DNA from 2 places in the Flectobacillus sp. genome. Region 2 is predicted to be linked to the other one. Evidence: riboswitches for the same ligand, from Rfam matches in the RefSeq annotation. Region 2 holds a riboswitch; the other holds the start of a gene.
What was found. A riboswitch is a leader RNA that binds a small molecule or an ion and turns the genes downstream of it on or off. The one in region 2 is predicted to bind thiamine pyrophosphate.
Positions count from the first base shown of each region.

Region 1: linked by a shared signal. The riboswitch ahead of ACOVQ4_RS04030 (hypothetical protein) and the one ahead of ACOVQ4_RS18315 (TonB-dependent receptor) in region 2 are both predicted to bind thiamine pyrophosphate.

Region 1 covers NZ_JBMLSD010000084.1:5,027-14,154, forward strand. Annotated here, with positions in the region: gene purU (formyltetrahydrofolate deformylase) at 1-5, shown strand, start outside; gene ACOVQ4_RS03995 (universal stress protein) at 363-1,202, opposite strand; gene ACOVQ4_RS04000 (thioredoxin family protein) at 1,401-1,694, shown strand; gene ACOVQ4_RS04005 (L,D-transpeptidase family protein) at 2,214-3,770, shown strand; gene ACOVQ4_RS04010 (hypothetical protein) at 4,161-4,568, shown strand; gene ACOVQ4_RS04015 (hypothetical protein) at 4,774-5,184, shown strand; gene ACOVQ4_RS04020 (hypothetical protein) at 5,196-5,567, shown strand; gene ACOVQ4_RS04025 (2-hydroxyacid dehydrogenase) at 6,023-7,042, opposite strand; TPP riboswitch at 7,233-7,328, shown strand; gene ACOVQ4_RS04030 (hypothetical protein) at 7,297-7,512, shown strand; gene thiS (sulfur carrier protein ThiS) at 7,575-7,778, shown strand; partial or broken gene thiC (phosphomethylpyrimidine synthase ThiC) at 7,834-9,128, shown strand, end outside.
Region 2 covers NZ_JBMLSD010000399.1:63,869-72,996, reverse strand. Annotated here, with positions in the region: gene ACOVQ4_RS18330 (hydroxymethylglutaryl-CoA lyase) at 157-993, shown strand; gene ACOVQ4_RS18325 (acyl-CoA dehydrogenase family protein) at 1,289-2,485, shown strand; gene ACOVQ4_RS18320 (porin family protein) at 2,613-3,224, shown strand; gene ACOVQ4_RS18315 (TonB-dependent receptor) at 3,467-5,821, opposite strand; TPP riboswitch at 6,011-6,107, opposite strand; gene ACOVQ4_RS18310 (AAA family ATPase) at 6,168-7,145, opposite strand; gene ACOVQ4_RS18305 (DUF4350 domain-containing protein) at 7,192-8,436, opposite strand; gene ACOVQ4_RS18300 (hypothetical protein) at 8,573-9,128, opposite strand, start outside.

The DNA.
Region 1 (9,128 bases), on a different contig from region 2:
AGTAAATATATAAGGAAGATAGGTATTTAGTAAAGATATGTTGCTAACAACAATAAAACCTTGCTCATTTTTAGATTAGTAGTGGTGGATTGAATCTGTTGTTGGGGGATAAGTAAAAAGGGTTTAATAGGATATTAGTTATTGAAATGCACTACAGGTATATTATTACGTAATTGAGCAATGAAGGCAACAGTCGCAGGGCAAAGAGTGTTAAAATGTTTTTTAGTAACGATAGATAGATTTTTGCCGAATGCCTATAGCTGCTTGCTTAATTAAATTTTTCCTTTTGCTTAGATAATTACAAAAAACAAATAAGGTTGACGAAAACTTCGTCAACCTTAAACCTCAACTTTATTTTGTAATCAATATTTCTTTTGTAACACCAACAAAGGAATTTGTGAACTGAGTGTCAGATGCTTAATAATGCTCTCATGAAAAAGTTTTTCGACAAAACTTTTGGGGCGATGTGCCAAAATCACGGCATCTGGTTTTTGATTTCGAATATATTTGTCGAGGCCTACTATGGTGTCGTCTCGATACAAATTGCGGAAAATGATTTTTTCACCTCCAAATTCTTCTTCTAGTAACTCAATGATTTCACTAGATGGGAATACCTCTGGGCTCAAGTATTCTTTTACATGAACCAATTTGGTTTGATTTATTCCCAATAGCGCTCCTAGGTTGATAATCTTATGGATACAGCCGATTTCATCTCCCTCCAAATCACTGGCATATATCACTTCTTTGATCGTATGAATGTTGGCCTGCTCAGGAACTATCCATACAGGGACTTTACTTTTTTGGGCGATACTCAAAGCTGTTGAGCCAAACATATTAGCAATAATTCCTCCTTCACCCAAGCTTCCAACAACAATAAAATCTGGTTTAAGCTCCTCTGCCACCTCCAATATATTATCTACTGGATTACCAAAAACGAGTCTACTCTCAATAGCATTAGATAGATTGTACTGAGTAATCAGGCTATTTTTGGTTTCTTCTAGCAATGTCTTAGTCTCCTCTAATGCCTCCTGCATTAAACCTTGTTGAGGCAAGGGCAAGATGAAGGGCGTGGTCGAAACAGGCGCTTCGTAGGCGTGAAGCAAGATAATCTTGGCATCAATGAGTCCTGCTAAGGATACTGCAAAGTCAGCAGCATGTTGAGCATTTGGACTAAAGTCGGTAGGTAACAAGATTTTTTTCATAGCTTGAGCTGTTTTGTTACTACAAATTTCAAGTAAAAATAAGCTTCCCCAAATGAGTATAGTTAGCTGGTTTTGTGAAGTTTATCAGGCTTTTAGGTACTGACAAAAGTCATTATTTATTCCCTTTAAACTCATATAATTTTGCTATATCTTCTTGAATATTTGCTATCAAAACAGGGGATAAAATTTGAAATACTTATGGCAAGTCACACACAAACACCAGTCCTTATGTTGTTCTACGAAATTCATAAGGAAGAGCTGGAGGTTTTTGAAAAACTCAAGAAGACCAACCCAGCTATTGCTAGTTATCTTGCGGTTAGTGTAAAAAATAACCCAGAGGTAGCCAAGACATTTAAGGTGACACAATTGCCTACCTATTTGATTTTATATAATGGGAAGGAATGTTGGCGTCATACCGGAAATGCAAACGTAGAATTACTAAAAAACAATCTAGCCCTCATTGAACCCATTAATCGTGAAGCATTTATATAAATATGAAAGCAAAATTAGTTTTCCAACAGGCATTCGGTAAATAGTTTTAAAAATGTTTTTCTATTGCCGAAACCTTATTTTACTGAGAGCTCAAAGCCGAAAGACGAACGCTTAAAAGTATAATTTCATTTTGCACGACAGCCTAAAAATGAGAGCAAAAATAGTTTTCTACAGGCATGAGGCAACAGGCAATTATTTTCAAAAATATTTTTGTTAACCACCGATATACTTTTGCCAAAAGCCTACAGCTGAAAGCTCATAGTACAAATGATTAGCTTAATTTAATAATACAGTGCCTTTTGTATTGCGCTACAAAAGGCCTGTAGCATTAGAAAAAACATCTATATGCGAGCTAAGTTTCTGGCTTCGAGTACACTGCCTTCAGACTAACTATTCGAAAACCTACTACCATTATTGTAATTTTTTCCTTCCTTTTTACTGAAATGCTTGGAATACGTGGTATTCTCAGGTCTTTTCTGATGAAAACTTATCATTTACCGAACCCAAACTAGTAAAAACATGAGAGCTCTATTCTATCTTCAAAAACTATTCACCTTTTGTTTTATTATTGGAACCGTATGGAGTACACCTGTAGTTGCTCAAACGCAAGAAGATTTAAAATCTTTTATCCAAAAATTGTATTCTGACCAAGCCTACGCCAAGGAATTACAAATCGAAAGCCCTTCTGAAGTTATCAGATTTTACCAAAATATTGATTATAAAACTATTTGGCTAGAAGGCGAATCGGATTATAAAAAAGAGTACTTGGATGTGCTCAAACATGCTTCTGACTACGGACTCGACCGTACCAAATATCATTATGGCTATCTGACTTCTAGGCATTTCCCAACATTAGAATACGAACTCATCATGACGCACTCAATCATGGAGTTTTATAAAGATATTGCCAATGGCACTACTTTGTTGGATTTGTCTTACAATGGTTTGGGATATAATAATCATTGTCTCAACCCTACAGCGATGCTCCTCAACACCTACGCTAAAGGAAGTGTCAAGGATGTGATCTCTTTTTTGCAACCGCAATCTTTGGGCTATCAGGCAACGCAAAACCTTTTGACTCGCTTGAATACTTTTGTCGAAAATGACAATTTTCAAGAACCAGTTGTAACCTATATCGCAACTTTTGCAGAAAATAAAGAACTCATCAAAAAGCTTTACTATTTAGGTTTTTTGCCTACCATGACCGACGCTAGTCTTCTCAAAGAAGGTATGATTACGAATGCCCTGAAAGGCTTTCAGTCATTATATAACATTGTACCAGACGGTATTCTTGGCCCAATTACCCTATCAAAATTATCGATTCCTTTAGTCAAATTGCGTGCGCAGCTCATTCTTAATCTCAATCGTTGGCGAGTAATTAATTGCCTTGATAATCAACGATATATTCAAATCAACATTCCTTCGGCTACTTTGGCACTCTATGATCGAGATAGCTTGGTGATGCGTATGAAAACAATCGTGGGGAAACCCATTACCCCAACCCCAACGCTTTGTTCTGAAATAAACAAGATTACCTTTTTCCCTTACTACGAAGTTCCTAAAAATGTAGCCATCAACGAGCTATTGCCTGTGCAGCAAAAAGAACCTAGTTTTTTTGAGAATAATGGCTATCAGTTAATCGATGAAAAAGGATTTGTAAGGGACGCTAACAGTATCGATTGGGGTACAGTCTCGAAAGACAATTTCCCTTATGAAGTCCGTCAGGTAGCTGGCTGTGATAATTCATTGGGCTTACTCAAATTTGACTTTGATAGTCCCTATTCGATGTACTTGCACGATACTAATCGCAAAGATTTATTTAGTAAAAACAAGCGCTATCTGAGCAATGCCTGTATTCGTCTCGAAAAACCTTATGAATTAGCAACCATGCTTTTTCAAGATAGAAATCTGGTAGAAGAATTCGTGAAAAAGCGTTTTGAACCACATTTAAGCCCAACAAGCTTCGCACTTGAAAACCCTATTAAAATATTCATTACCTACATTACCGCAGATGTCGACGATTTTGGTAGTCTTGTTATTTATGATGATGTATACAACAAGGATAATATAAAATAGGGGAGTGGGGCTCATCACAATGGCAGATTGGCGATTTCTGATTGTGGAATTTTGTTTCTTATAAAAATGAGGATATATATCCGAAATCCAACATTAGGGTTGTACGAAGGATTTTATTTTGTTCAAAAGAGTGCTTATGATTAGTGTTTTTTGATGTAGTGGCAACTCTAATCCGATATTGGAAATCATTAGTATCGCCTTTCGTATGTGTTCGATTCTTTCCAACAAAAATCATATATCCGAATGACTTTACTCTTAGTTTGGGGATGTGCTATAAAACAAATTTGTACTGTAATCAATTGCTAATCAAGCAAGTCAGATTACACTCTTAGTACAAAACCGACCAAGTCTTTTTTATTTTTTCTATAACAAAACAAAACCTTTACCATCATGAGTACTATCGAAAACCTCGAAGTTGATCGTTCATTTAAGTATCAATTCTACCACCGCGAGAATAGCGAATGGCTTAAATCTTTAGATTTTTTCAAAGAAGAAATCAAATATCTCAAAGGGCTTATTGCGAATGTGAATAAGAAAAACACTTCGCATGAGGTACAAAATGAAACCTTTATCTTCAATCGAGAACTAGATATTCTTGCTGGCGACATTGATGCCGTCAATCAGTCTATCGTTGAAGAAGAATGGGGATTTGATGACGATGCTATGGGCAAAGACTTTTTACTAGGCGAAGAAATCTATTATCGTCATATTGGCATTCGTGAGAATTTTCAAAAAGCTGAAAAGGCTTTCTATGATATCAAACACCGATTGTATAGATTTTTGTGTAAATCGTTGTAAATCCAACGATTCGTTTTATGCAGTAAATTAGTACAAAATAATTTTACTTGTTAGTTTGGGATGGCGAACGGTTTTCTTGGTTGAGGAAACCGTTTTTTAAAACTGCTTTTTTCACTTTGACTTTTATCAGTATTACTTATGACGAATGTTCTATGTTAGGTTCCCCAAAAGCAAGAACTTTGACATATCAAAAATGACAAGCACCATGGAAAATGTTCTATTTGAGCCAAAAACAAGTTCGTTGAAGTTTGAACTTTATCACAGAGAAAACCAGCAATGGTTATCAACTTTGAACTTTATCCGTGACGAAATTCAGTACTTCGAAACTTGGATGGAACATTTGCGAGAGTTGAACCTATCAAGAACATTACAAAATGAATGGATTGCTTTGGAGGAACAATTTGCGCAAGAAAGAGTAGAGACTCAAGCCTTGCTCAGAGCCATCGAACATGAAGAATATCTTTTTGGTTTGGAAACTCAACAGAAAGATTTTCAACTCGGAGAAGAACACTATCTAAAGCACCGCAATTTACGGGTTCGTTTTAGGGCAATTGAAAAAGATTTTCATACAAGCAAGCATTCATTTTACGAATTTATGACCGATATAATGAACTAGCCATGGAAACAATGAAATTTGAACTCTGTCATTTTGAAAACATCAAATGGGCAGAAAGTTTGACCTTTTATGCTGACGAAATTAAGTTTTTTGTCAAAATCCTAAAAGAAGTCTTGCATAGCAATACTCATACTGAGCTAACAAAAAAGGCAGAGGACTTTTTGGCAAAATTTAAACATAGCGAATCAGAAATTGAAAGTCTGGCAATAGCGATTTTAGAGCAAGAAAAATCCTTTGCTGAATATGCTCAAGGCAAACAGTTTTTGTTTGACCAGCAGGTACAAATGATTCATGAGCGTCGTCGCTCAGCGTTTCAAACACTCGAAAAAGACTTTATGCTACACAAGCATCAATTGTATCAGTTTTTGTCGAATGTCCTATAAAGTTATTAGTTAATCGTCTATCTGTTATTCGAAAACAGATTCGTCATTAAAAGTAATGATACGGATAAGACGAAAACTTGATAACTTATTTAATGAGAAATAACAAGTGGTTTAGAGATAGATTTGAATGGCTCCCTTCATTAAAGGAAGCCATTTTTGTTTGTGTATGAGTAGATAATTCAGGAGGTATTATTTTTATCTTACCTGTAGAGACGTAATACTTTACGTCTAAAACGATGGTATTCTTACATATACCATCAAAAAAGGCGTTTGAAATAAGTTTTTCAAACGCCTTTTTTGATGAACTGTCAAGATAGTTATATAGGGATAACAAGTTCGATACTGTATTACAAAATGACACATTTTTAGACGTAAAGTATTACGTCTCTACGGTTGTCGTGAATCGTTTCATAAAACATTTCTTTTGTGCAAGGGCAAATTCACTACTCCACACTCTATTGTAACTCTTCAAGCTGGTGTATTTTACCTACCTTTGCATTACACTCTTCAGGAGTACCCAGCTGCCATTCGTCCAGATTTTGTATAGTTTTATCTGCAATATTGGTCAGTGCTTCATTGGTCAAAAATGCTTGGTGTCCTGTGATAATAACGTTATTGAAGTTCATCAAATCATTCAGTAACTCATCACGACCTTCCGTTTCAAAATGGTTTTTGAAGAAAATACCTCTTTCATTTTCGTAAACATCCAAACCCAAATAACCGATTTTTCCATCACGTAAGCCTTGCAAGACATCTTCTGTTTTTACCAAGCCTCCACGACTAGTATTTACAAGCATAACACCTGTTTTCATTTTGGCAATTTGTTCTTTGGTAATCATATATTTGGTTTCCTCTGTCAGAGGTGCATGAAGCGTAATAATATCAGACGTTGCGAGTAATTCATTAAGTGTCACAAAAGTTACTCCTTCGTAGTCATTGGCCTCCTCGGCGTATTTGTCATACACCATCAGCCTGCATCCAAAGCCTTTCAGGATATCTGCCACCACTTTTCCAATAGTACCCAAGCCCACAATTCCGACGGTTTTTTGGTACATATCAAAACCAATCAAGCTACTCAAATCGAACTGGTAGTTATGAGCTTTGGTATCGGCCATGATGAGCTTTCTATTCAAAGCCATCATCAATGCCACCGTATGCTCGGCCACAGAATTTGGCGAATAATGCGGAACATTAGCCACTCGAATACCCAACTCGGCTGCTACTTTAAGATTGATATGGTCAACACCCACCGAACGGGTGGCTACATATTTCACGCCCAAATCATTTAAGGCACGAAGTACAGGCTCTGAGGCGTCGTCGTTGGTAAAAAGCACTACCACATCAAATCCTTCTGCCATTTTCACGGTATCCATATTCAAGGGTTTTCCAGTGATAGTAATATCGTGTTTTTGTTGGTTAGCGTTTTGTAAAGAGGCTTTTTCAAACTCTTTAGTACTATAAATCAGTGCTTTCATACGGGATAGAATTTTGGTTAATAAAAGAAGGTTTAGCCTTTTTTATATGTCAAAATTACCCCTCCATCTCATTTTTACCCATGACATTTATCAGTCTATTAGCTACTTATACTCATCCAAACGAAGTAATGGCGGATTGAAATAAAAACACATTTCTCTTTTTTCTTTCAAAAACGTCCTTTAAGTTTGTAGCAGACTTTAGGGGTGCCTTAATATACGGGCTGAGATTATACCCTTTGAACCTGAACAGCGTAATGGTTGCGAAGGAAAAAGCAGAGCAAAATACTTTTCGTAGAATAGCCATTGGTGGGCTATCTCCAAAATATTTCAAGCTGAAGTTTTTGATTAATGATGTAGGAAATTGTTGGGATTATTTGTCCTTTACAGCTCTATTGTTTTGGGCTGTATCTGATAAATGTCGCTTCAATCCTAAACGGAGCAAAGTAGCATTCGCTCGCAAAATCATTTAAGCAAAAACCGTTCTGTCTAATCCACTCCTAAGGGTCGCGTTGGTATTTAATATTTTACAAACATGACCTTATTTATCAATTCAGAAGCTACAGACGTAGCATCCAGCTTCACAATCGAAGACTTACTCGAACAATTTCATTTGGCTCAAGTCAAAGGTTTGGCCATTGCTGTCAATGATATGGTTTTGCCCAAATCCGAATGGCAAAGTCATGTTTTTCAAGAAAACGACCAAGTAACTCTCATTCGAGCAAGTCAGGGAGGATAAAATTCCTTACTCCAATCCTATTGTAACATCATGTATTTTAACTCATCATTCTCCTATGAAAAAAAGTAATGAGGTAGCGCCTTCGACAGAAGCTATCAGCCGTAGTCCTTTTCCAAATTCTCGTAAGATTTATGTGCCAGGCGCCTTGCACAATATTCAGGTGGCTATGCGTGAAATCAGTTTGACGGATACCAAAATTTCTGGTAACATTTTTACTAAAAACCCTTCGGTAGCAGTTTATGACACTTCTGGTCCTTATACCGACCCGAATATTGAAATTGACGTAAGAAAAGGTCTTCCAAAGCTTCGTGAAGAATGGATTATTGCCCGTGGTGATACTGAGCAGTTAGATGCCATTAGTTCTGAATACGGACAAGAGCGCTTGAATATGAGGTCATTAGATGAACTTAGATTCAACTATTTGGCTAAACCAAGAAAAGCAAAAACTGGACAAAATGTAACGCAATTGCACTATGCCAAGAAGGGTATTATTACCCCAGAAATGGAATACATTGCGATTCGTGAAAATCAAAAAATAGAATCTTTACAAAGCTTAGGTCATCAGCACGAAGGCTACAGCTTTGGAGCTAATACACCAAAAGGCGCAATTACACCTGAGTTTGTACGTGAAGAAATCGCCGCTGGACGCGCCATTATTCCTGCCAATATCAATCACCCCGAGAGCGAGCCAATGATTATTGGACGGAATTTTTTGGTAAAAATCAATGCCAACATTGGTAACTCGGCCGTAAGTTCAAGCATCGAAGAAGAAGTCGAAAAAGCCGTCTGGGCTTGTCGCTGGGGCGCAGATACTATCATGGATTTGTCGACTGGCAAAAATATTCATGAAACCCGTGAGTGGATTATCCGAAATTCACCAGTACCAATCGGAACTGTGCCAATTTATCAAGCACTTGAAAAAGTTGGTGGAAAAGCCGAAGATTTGACTTGGGAGCTATTTAGAGATACGCTTATCGAACAAGCTGAGCAAGGAGTTGACTATTTTACGATACATGCAGGCGTGCTATTACGCTATGTGCCACTTACGGCCAAACGTGTAACAGGAATTGTATCTCGTGGAGGCAGTATCATGGCAAAATGGTGTTTGGCGCATCATAAAGAAAACTTCTTGTACACCCATTTTGAGGAAATCTGCGAAATCATGAAAGCGTATGACGTGAGCTTCTCATTGGGCGACGGACTTCGCCCGGGAAGTATTGCCGATGCCAATGATGCCGCACAATTTGCCGAACTTGAAACACTTGGCGAGTTGACCAAAATCGCTTGGAAACATGATATTCAGGTCATGATTGAAGGGCCTGGGCACGTACCAATGCACATGATTAAAGA
Region 2 (9,128 bases):
ATAAACATTTTCACTCTCAAAAAAAAGATTTTTCTAATTACCTAACCATCGTAATTGCATGAGTCCCAGCCAGAAATCTTCTGGTTGGGATTTTTTGTTTTTTCATAAGAATCACTCATATTGAGCCCTCAAACAATCATCAATAAACAAATACCTATGAAAATTATAGAATGCCCTCGTGATGCAATTCAAGGCTGGAAAACGCCTGTTTCAACTGCTTCTAAAGTTGAGTACCTAAATACTTTATTGCAAGTTGGTTTTGATACATTGGATTTTGGAAGTTTTGTTTCTCCCAAAGCAATTCCTCAAATGGCCGATACCGCCGAAGTATATCATCAATTACAATTAGATGGCCTGTCGACTAAGTTACTAGCCATAGTAGCTAACCTAAAGGGAGCTGAACAGGCAGTATCCTTTGAGCATATAACCTACTTGGGTTTTCCTTTTTCTATCTCCGAAACATTTCAACAAAGAAATACCAATAGCTCGATAGCTCAAGCCTATGAAACGGTCAAAGCTATTCAAGAACTATGCGTAAAAAATGGAAAAAAATTAGTAGTGTATTTCTCAATGGGGTTTGGCAATCCTTACGGAGATATATACAGCCCTGAAATTGTTGGAGATTGGTCTCAAAAAATGTCACAGTTAGGGATATCAATCATTGCACTGTCAGATACCGTAGGCATTGCTAAACCTGAGTTGGTGCAAGCGTTATTTGGCCACCTAATACCCTTGTATCCTCATATTGAATTTGGTGCGCATCTACATGCAACACCATTTAATTGGAGTGAAAAAATAGAAGCAGCCTACTCGGCCGGATGCCGCCGTTTTGATGGAGCATTGGGAGGTTTTGGGGGCTGCCCTATGGCCAAAGATGAGCTTGTTGGGAATATCAATACTAGAAACTTACTTGAAAGATTCAAATCAGAACATCCTATTAATTGGCAAGCTTGGGAAAAGGCTACAGCATTGAGTGAGAAAATATTTATTTAATTTTTGAGCCTTTGGCTTTCAGCTTTGGGCATTCGGCAAAAACATATCTATCGTGACTAAAAAACATTTTAACACTCTTTGCCTTGTGCCTGTTGCCTAGTGCCTACTGCCAAATGCTGTAAGCCGTAGGCGCTAAGCAAAAGGTCTTTATAATTTCATGAAAAACTCCTTTTTTCTTTAGCTTAGGGCTTAATGCCTGTGGTCTAAGGCTTTCAGAAATGCTTTTTCTAGATCTAGTGCCAAATGCCCATAGCCCCAAGCCTATTACTAATAACAATACATAACAAACAAAACCATGGAATTTCATCAATCAAATAAGACGGATAGTTTTGAATCACCAGATTTTTATCAAATAGATGATTTGCTAAGCGAGGAACATCTTTTGATTAGGCAATCGGTTAGAGATTTTATTAAAAAAGAGGTATCGCCAATTATTGAAGATGCAGCTCAAAATGCGGTATTTCCTGCTCACTTGGTCAAAAAATTTGGAGAAATGGGCTTATTTGGACCAACGATTCCTGAGCAATATGGCGCAGGAGGACTCGATTATATTGCCTACGGATTAATGATGCAGGAGGTGGAAAGAGGCGATTCTGGACTACGCTCGATGGCCTCGGTTCAAGGCTCTTTGGTGATGTATCCGATTTATGAATATGGGTCAGAAGTGCAAAAACAAAAATACCTTCCAAAGTTAGCTTCGGGTGAGCTGCTTGGGTGTTTTGGTTTAACAGAACCTGATTTTGGCTCAAATCCAGCGGGTATGCAGACTAAAATTGAAGATAAAGGGGATTATTATTTGCTCAATGGTTCAAAAATGTGGATATCTAATGCGCCAATGGCAGATATTGCCGTTGTTTGGGCCAAAAATGAACAAGGCCGTATCAAAGGACTCATCGTAGAAAGAGGAATGGAAGGTTTTTCGACACCTGAAATACATCAAAAATGGTCATTAAGGGCGAGTTGTACAGGTGAGTTGGTTTTTGATCAGGTAAAAGTGCCTAAAGAAAATCTATTACCTAAGGCAGATGGTTTGCGCGGTCCTTTGGGTTGTCTGGATTCGGCTCGTTATGGAATTGCTTGGGGTGCATTGGGTGCTGCCATGGACTGCTATGATTCTGCAAAAAAATATACTCTTGAAAGAATCCAATTTGATAAGCCGATTGCCTCGTTTCAATTGGTACAAAAAAAGCTTGCTGAGATGCTCACAGAGATAACCAAGGCACAACTAATTTGTTGGAGATTGGGGATGCTAAAAAATGAGGGAAAAGCAACTACTTCACAAATTTCTTTGGCCAAAAGAAACAACGTTGAAATAGCCTTAAAGATTGCCAGAGAAGCACGCCAACTACATGGAGGTATGGGTATTACGGGTGAATACCCTATAATGAGGCACCTCATGAATCTCGAATCTGTAGTTACTTATGAGGGTACACACGATATCCATTTATTGATTTTGGGAGCGGAAATAACGGGCATTCCTGCCTTTAAATAATGAGCCGATTACTCAATTAGAGCCATTCTAACCAATATTTTATAAGATTTTGAGGTTTTATAGTCAAACAGCCACTCAAAGGGGGGCTATCGTGATTGTTTTATTTTTCATTAAAATCCTTAATCTTATGCTAAACATTAAAAGATTTGCTGTCCTTGCTTTATTGTGTGTATGCTCGCCACTTTTGAAAGCACAAAATTTATCGTTCGGCCCTACTGTTGGGGTAAATTTTTCGAACTTGTCAGGGTTTAATTCCTTAGAATCTAAAGCTGGTATTGTGACAGGTTTGTTTGTTAACTATAGTACACAAGCTCATTTTGGTATTGGTGCACAAGTATTATATAGCGAGCTTGGTGCAAAATTTAAGAATAGCAACGAAGAAATCAATCTTGATTATGTACAAATTCCTGTTTTAGCAACGTATTATTTTGGCTCCAAACAAACTACAGGGCAATGGAGACCCAAGGTGTTTGCTGGCCCTTATGTTGGGTTTTTGACGAGTGCAAAAAATCAAAATGGAGGAGAGTTGAATGCAGGAGGAACTGCCTATAACAAAAACGATGTAGGGCTAACTTTGGGTGCAGGTGTAAATTATGCCTTAAGTCAAAAAATGTGGTTAAATCTCGATGCTCGTTATGGTTTGGGTTTGACAGACGTAATGAAAGGACAAGCTCAAAATGTTTCGAATAGAGCTTTTAGTGTAAATTTTGGACTAAGTTTTCCGATAGGTACTTACTAAAAAGGAAAAAGCTCGTAGATAAATCTTACGAGCTCGCGAACCACTTACTAGGATTAACTTTATAGATTATAGAAGTATTAATTTGCTAGGGTGATAGACGAATGTGTATACTTTGTTGTTTTCCCGAAGTTAACAAATCTATGGTAGGCAGTGTTAGCGAATCTTATTAAACGGTCATACTTTATACAAAAGCGCCTAAATGCCAACATTTAGGCGCTTTTGTATAAGCAGATAATAAGGATTTAAAACTTAATATTTACTCCTAACAAAAAGTTAAATCCTGCTTGTGGGTAGTAAAAGTTTTCGGTTACAGTTTGCCCCTCATAAACATAACTGTAAGTATAACCATTGGATTCGTAAAGTGTATTGAAAATATTGTTACCCAACAAACTCAATCCTAATTCTTTACAGAATGAAGGTTTGAAGGTGTAAATAACTCGTAAATCATTCGTAAAATAGGCATTCAACTTACGGTTTTCATTACTGGTATTGTCCATATATTGTTTACCTACATATTTGGATAATAAGCCAAGCTCAAGCCCTTTGAGAGGCGTGTAAAGTAACTGTGAACCTCCTATGATATTTGGCGAAAACGCAATGTCGGTCTTAGCAAACTTGTTCTCTACGTCAATATAGGGCTCGTCATAACTTGGTACTATCTCAGTAAAGTTGTTGATTTTGTTGCTTGAGAGGGTTGCATTTACGTTCCACTTCAATGCTTTGTTTAATTGAACTCCTGCTTGTAGTTCAAGTCCCATTCTATAACTACTAGGTACATTGATACGAATTGGAGTTCCTACGTCATTCAATTTTCCAGTCAAAACCAATTGATTTTTGTAATCCATCCAATAGGCATTTGCTTCAAATGCCACTTTTCCTTTTTGTGTTTTAAAACCTACCTCCAAATCGCGCAGAGTTTCTGCCTGCGGGGCTCTGCCTGGATTATCTACAAAGTCGGAGCGGTTTGGCTCTTTATTGCCTATACTGTAAGACACAAAGGCAGAAGTACCCGTTGAGATTTGATAAGTCAAGCCCATCTTTGGATTGAAAAAGTTGTAATTTTTACTTTGAGAAATATCAACCAAGTTATCATCAATTCCTTTGATGCTATAACCAACCGTACGATATTGTAAGTCGGCAAAAGCATTTAATTTTTCTAGTAATTGATAATATACTTTTCCGTAAACATTAAAATCTGTTTTTAGGGCTGTTCCATTGTAGTATTTATCCCCCAATTTAGCAGTTGATGTATATTGTGCCCAGATGATTTGTCCATAATGACGACCATCATATTGGTTCCAAGCTCCACCAATATTTGCACTCAAGCGATTATTTCCTTTATAATCAAACGAGAATGTACTTCCGTAAAAGTCATTATCCAACCATTTTTGACGGACTAAATCTGTTTTTGTAATAGTCGTATTACCAATTACTACATTGGGTAATCCATATTTCGAGAATTTGTCTTGCTCTTTAAATTGTTCATAATACCCGCGACCATAGGTATAATGCAAGTTGAAGTTGAATGACCAATTAGAGGAAAGACTATGCGACGATAATAATTGATAATGGTCTTGCTGATAATTATCGGTTTGGTTTGGATACGTATAAGGGTTGTAAGTACGATTGGTGCTCAATAAATACTCTGGTACACCCTCCCAAGCTTGGTAAGTTTTCTCTTTTCCAGAAAATACATTCAAACGATAGAATGATTTTTTAGTAAAGTATGCGCCCGATAAATAAAACGAACGCAGGTCAGAGGAGGCACGGTCGATATACCCATCAGATTTGAGTCTCGACAAACGGGCATCCAAAGTAAAGCGGTTATTTAACAGCCCCGAACCTACCAAAATAGTGTTTTTGAAAGTATTAAATGAACCAAATGAGTTGTTGGATTCGGCATAAGCCTCTTTTCTAAATTCGTTGGTCGACATATTTACAGTTGCACCAAACGCCCCTGCTCCATTAGTAGAGGTTCCTACCCCACGCTGAATTTGAATGGAGTTGGTTGAACTAGCAAAATCAGGCATATTTACCCAATAAACGCCCTGAGATTCGGCATCGTTGAGCGGAATGCCATTGATAGTGACATTGATACGGGTAGCGTCTGTACCACGAATACGAATACCTGTGTAGCCAATACCTGCCCCTGCGTCGGAGGTAGTTACTAGCGAGGGGGTGAAGTTGAGCAATTGGGGTATGTCCTGACCAAGGTTTTGTTTCTGAAGGTCTTCTTTACTCACATTGGTATAAGCTACCCCAGATTTTTCATTGGCACGAGTAGCGTTTACCACAACTTCGTCGGCCATAAAGGAGCTTTTCTGAAGCGAAAACGAGATAGTCGAATTTTGTAGAAGTTCGATAGAATTACTTTGTTTCTCAAAACCAACAAAACTTACCTTGATGAGGTAGGTTCCTTTTTTAAGATTTTTGATTACAAAATTGCCATTAGCATCAGTAATGGTACCACGCATGGTATTGTCGATAGTGAGCGTGGCTCCTGCCAAAGCTTTTTTGGTTTCAGCATCTGTGACTTTCCCAGAAATACTAAATTGTGCATGCGCTGATACCGCTAGGATGCACAATATCATTACCATAAATACTTTCTGAGTAAACTCGTATGGTAGTTTGGAAAGACTTTTTTTTACGAAAAACTGCTCAGTCGTTAAATTTTTCATCATTTTTGAAAACATAACGACAGGTAAAGGAGTCAAATCCTGTCCGATTTAACAATAAAAATAACCCGTAAAATATTGATTAATTGAATGATAGAAAGATATAGCGTTACTATCTATCATCAAAATCCCTTCGACAGCATTACCTGTATCAGGTTCAATGGGTATAATCTCAGCCCGTTGTTATAAGGCACCCCTTTTTTGTGATTGTAATCACAAAGGTATGATGAAAAATGATATAATTTGTTTAGAATATGGAAAAAAAGCTTTAACGAGGTACCTCTACTTTTTGGACTATGCCCTTTAGGACATCTTCGATACTTGCCCCTTCCATTTCTTTTTCGGGCGTAAGTGCCACACGATGACGAAGCACCGTTGGTAGTAATTCTTGGATATCTTCTGGAGTAACAAAATCTCGACCACGTATTGCCGCAAATGCTTTGGATGCTTGTAGTAAAGCTACTGACGCACGTGGAGATGCACCTAGGTACAAGAATTTGGAGCGCCGAGTCTCGTGAATTAATTTTGCGATATATTCTAATATATTTTCGTCAACAAGCACCTGTTTCACTTTGGCTCTTAAGTTTGCCAATTGCTCCGAATTTAATACTGCCTTGATATTGTCTTCTAACTTTGATAATTCTGTTTTTGCTCTATGATGATGACCTTTCAAAATTTCGATTTCTTCGTTGAGATTAGGATATCCTACCAAGATTTTGAACATAAAACGGTCTAGTTGCGCTTCAGGAAGTCGGTATGTACCCTCTTGCTCGATGGGATTTTGGGTTGCAATGACCAAAAACGGAAATGCCATTGGATAGGTGCTACCTGCATTGGTGATTTGACGCTCTTCCATTACCTCAAACAATGCTGACTGTGTTTTGGCAGGCGAGCGGTTGATTTCGTCTATGAGGATAATATTAGAAAATATAGGACCTTTTCTGAACTCAAAATCACTAATTTTTGGATTAAACACGGCGGTTCCTAATACATCCGAAGGCATCATGTCGGGGGTGAACTGAATCCTACTGAAGTCGACAGATATAGTTCGTGATAACAATTTGGCTATGAGTGTTTTTGCAACTCCAGGTACACCTTCCAATAAGATGTGCCCGTCGGCCAAGAGTGCCGTCAGTAACAAGTCGATAGTATGTGCCTGACCAACTATAATATTGCCTATTTGCTGGCGGATGTCTGTAACTGCTTGGTGTAATTCGCTTAAGTCGATGCGTGATTCAAAATTCATAATTTTGGGTAAAAGAGCGTGAATAATAGAGCTTTGGTACGATACTTTATTGCTTTACGGCTTGATGAAATTCTTCAATTTTATTGTTAAAAAGTATGAGTTCTTTTTCAGAAATATGGTCTGTTGTATTGATATGCTGAATCATCTTGAAAATAGCTTGTAGGCTAGCTACTTCTATTCCAGATTTGTGACTTAACTCTTCAAGAAAATCATCATCAATTAGATTGGTATTTAAGTAAAACCTATCGCGAATAAAGTGTAGCAAATGAGTGATTTTCTTTCGGGCAATTATCAAGTGTTCTTTCTTGTTAAAATACAGTTGTCCAATTGTTTTGACAAATACAACGGAGGTATTTGCTGGGGTTTGAATAATAGGAATAATTCTTTGGCGACGTTTGGCCTCAAAAATCATGAATAGCCCTAAGCCAATTAGAGTTAGGTAATAGGCCCATCGCAGGGCTGGTTGGCTAATAATATACCTAAAAGGGGACTCATCGTAGGAGGCTTCTCCTGCTTTTTGGATAGATTTACTCATGGTTCTATAACCCGACCCAAAAGAGGCTGCTTGGTAATATTCATCCCAATAAATGGTTTGTTGGGGCAAATATCTTAATGCATTAATCGCAAAATGGCTATTTGACGGACTAATAACATAATAATTGCTAAAGGCTTTTGGTGTAGAATTAAGAAAAAATGTTCCGTTTCCCCATTTTATCTTAATATAAGTAGCTTTTTGTGTATTGTTACGAGCTAAAATAGTCCATTGGGTTTGGGTTGAAATACTATCTTCAAAAAAAGCCTCAGCATCATCCATCCTGAATCGAAAGGGCTTTTTTTGTTTAATTTGTGGATTTGTAAAATTAATAGAGATGCTGCTTCCTTTTTTTAGAACACTTTCATAGTCGATAGAAAAATGTAAGGTGTCTGCAAGAGAACCAAAATCTTCTGCCGCAATAAATACAGTGTTTCCATTATCTACAAACGTGAGTAGTTTGTTCAAACTGATTGAATCGAGGGTAAAAGAATTGGCTATGCTGATATACGTGGTTTGACGAAAATCCGTGTTTTGATTTGTATGCTTGGCTAAAACAGGAAATTTTTCATCATGAATCTTTTGGTTGGGAAAAAGTTCGGGTAATATACGATACAAAATTTGCCCTCCATAGGGTATATCATCGGCATTGGAGTAAGTAGGAACCCAAACCGTTGGCTTAGGCTTAAATATTTCTATAGCAATAAAGCCTAAGAAGGTAACAATCAAAACAATGATATATTTGGTTTTTTGTGCCATTCAATGGTGCGAGATATTTTTTGTGAATAGGTAGCTGGCTCTAACGACTCCATAGTCTTTCATAATCACTTTTTTACAAATCTATAAATCTATGGCAAATAAAAAAGCATTTGAGCTGGTCAAATGCTTTTTTATTTTATTCCTCCTCCTCTTCGTCGTCAGTGACTGTAGTAATACTTTTTACTTTTGAGTTTTCACAATAAATCTCTAAGAAAGAATCAGAGCTACCAAATTGTACGCTAATGGTAATCCAAGAAGGGTTAAATTCATCAGCATCGCGGTATTTATATGATTTGGGAAACAACTTTTTTACTTTCGAAATGGGGTCTCCTACTTTCAAGCCTCCAATGTTGTCAAGTTGAAATTTGGTTGATTTTAGCTCAAAACCACTTACCTGTTCGTCCATAACATAGAAAGAGTCTTTTCCATAAAGATAAATCTCAAAATGATCACTATTTTGAGAATCAGGCGTTTCTTCTTTTCTTACAGAGTCTGGCGAGCCAAGTTTTTCTAGCAGAGCACCATAGGGGCCTCCTAGTTTTACGCCAGATACAATCGTTGACTCAAAATTTATCGTATCGTATTCAACTTCCTCAATGCGTCTATTTTGTGTTTTGTCTGCAATAGTAGTGGTTTTAAAAGAGCTGAAAGTTAGAGCTGAGGAAATCCCTAACAAAAAAATTAGGCTTATC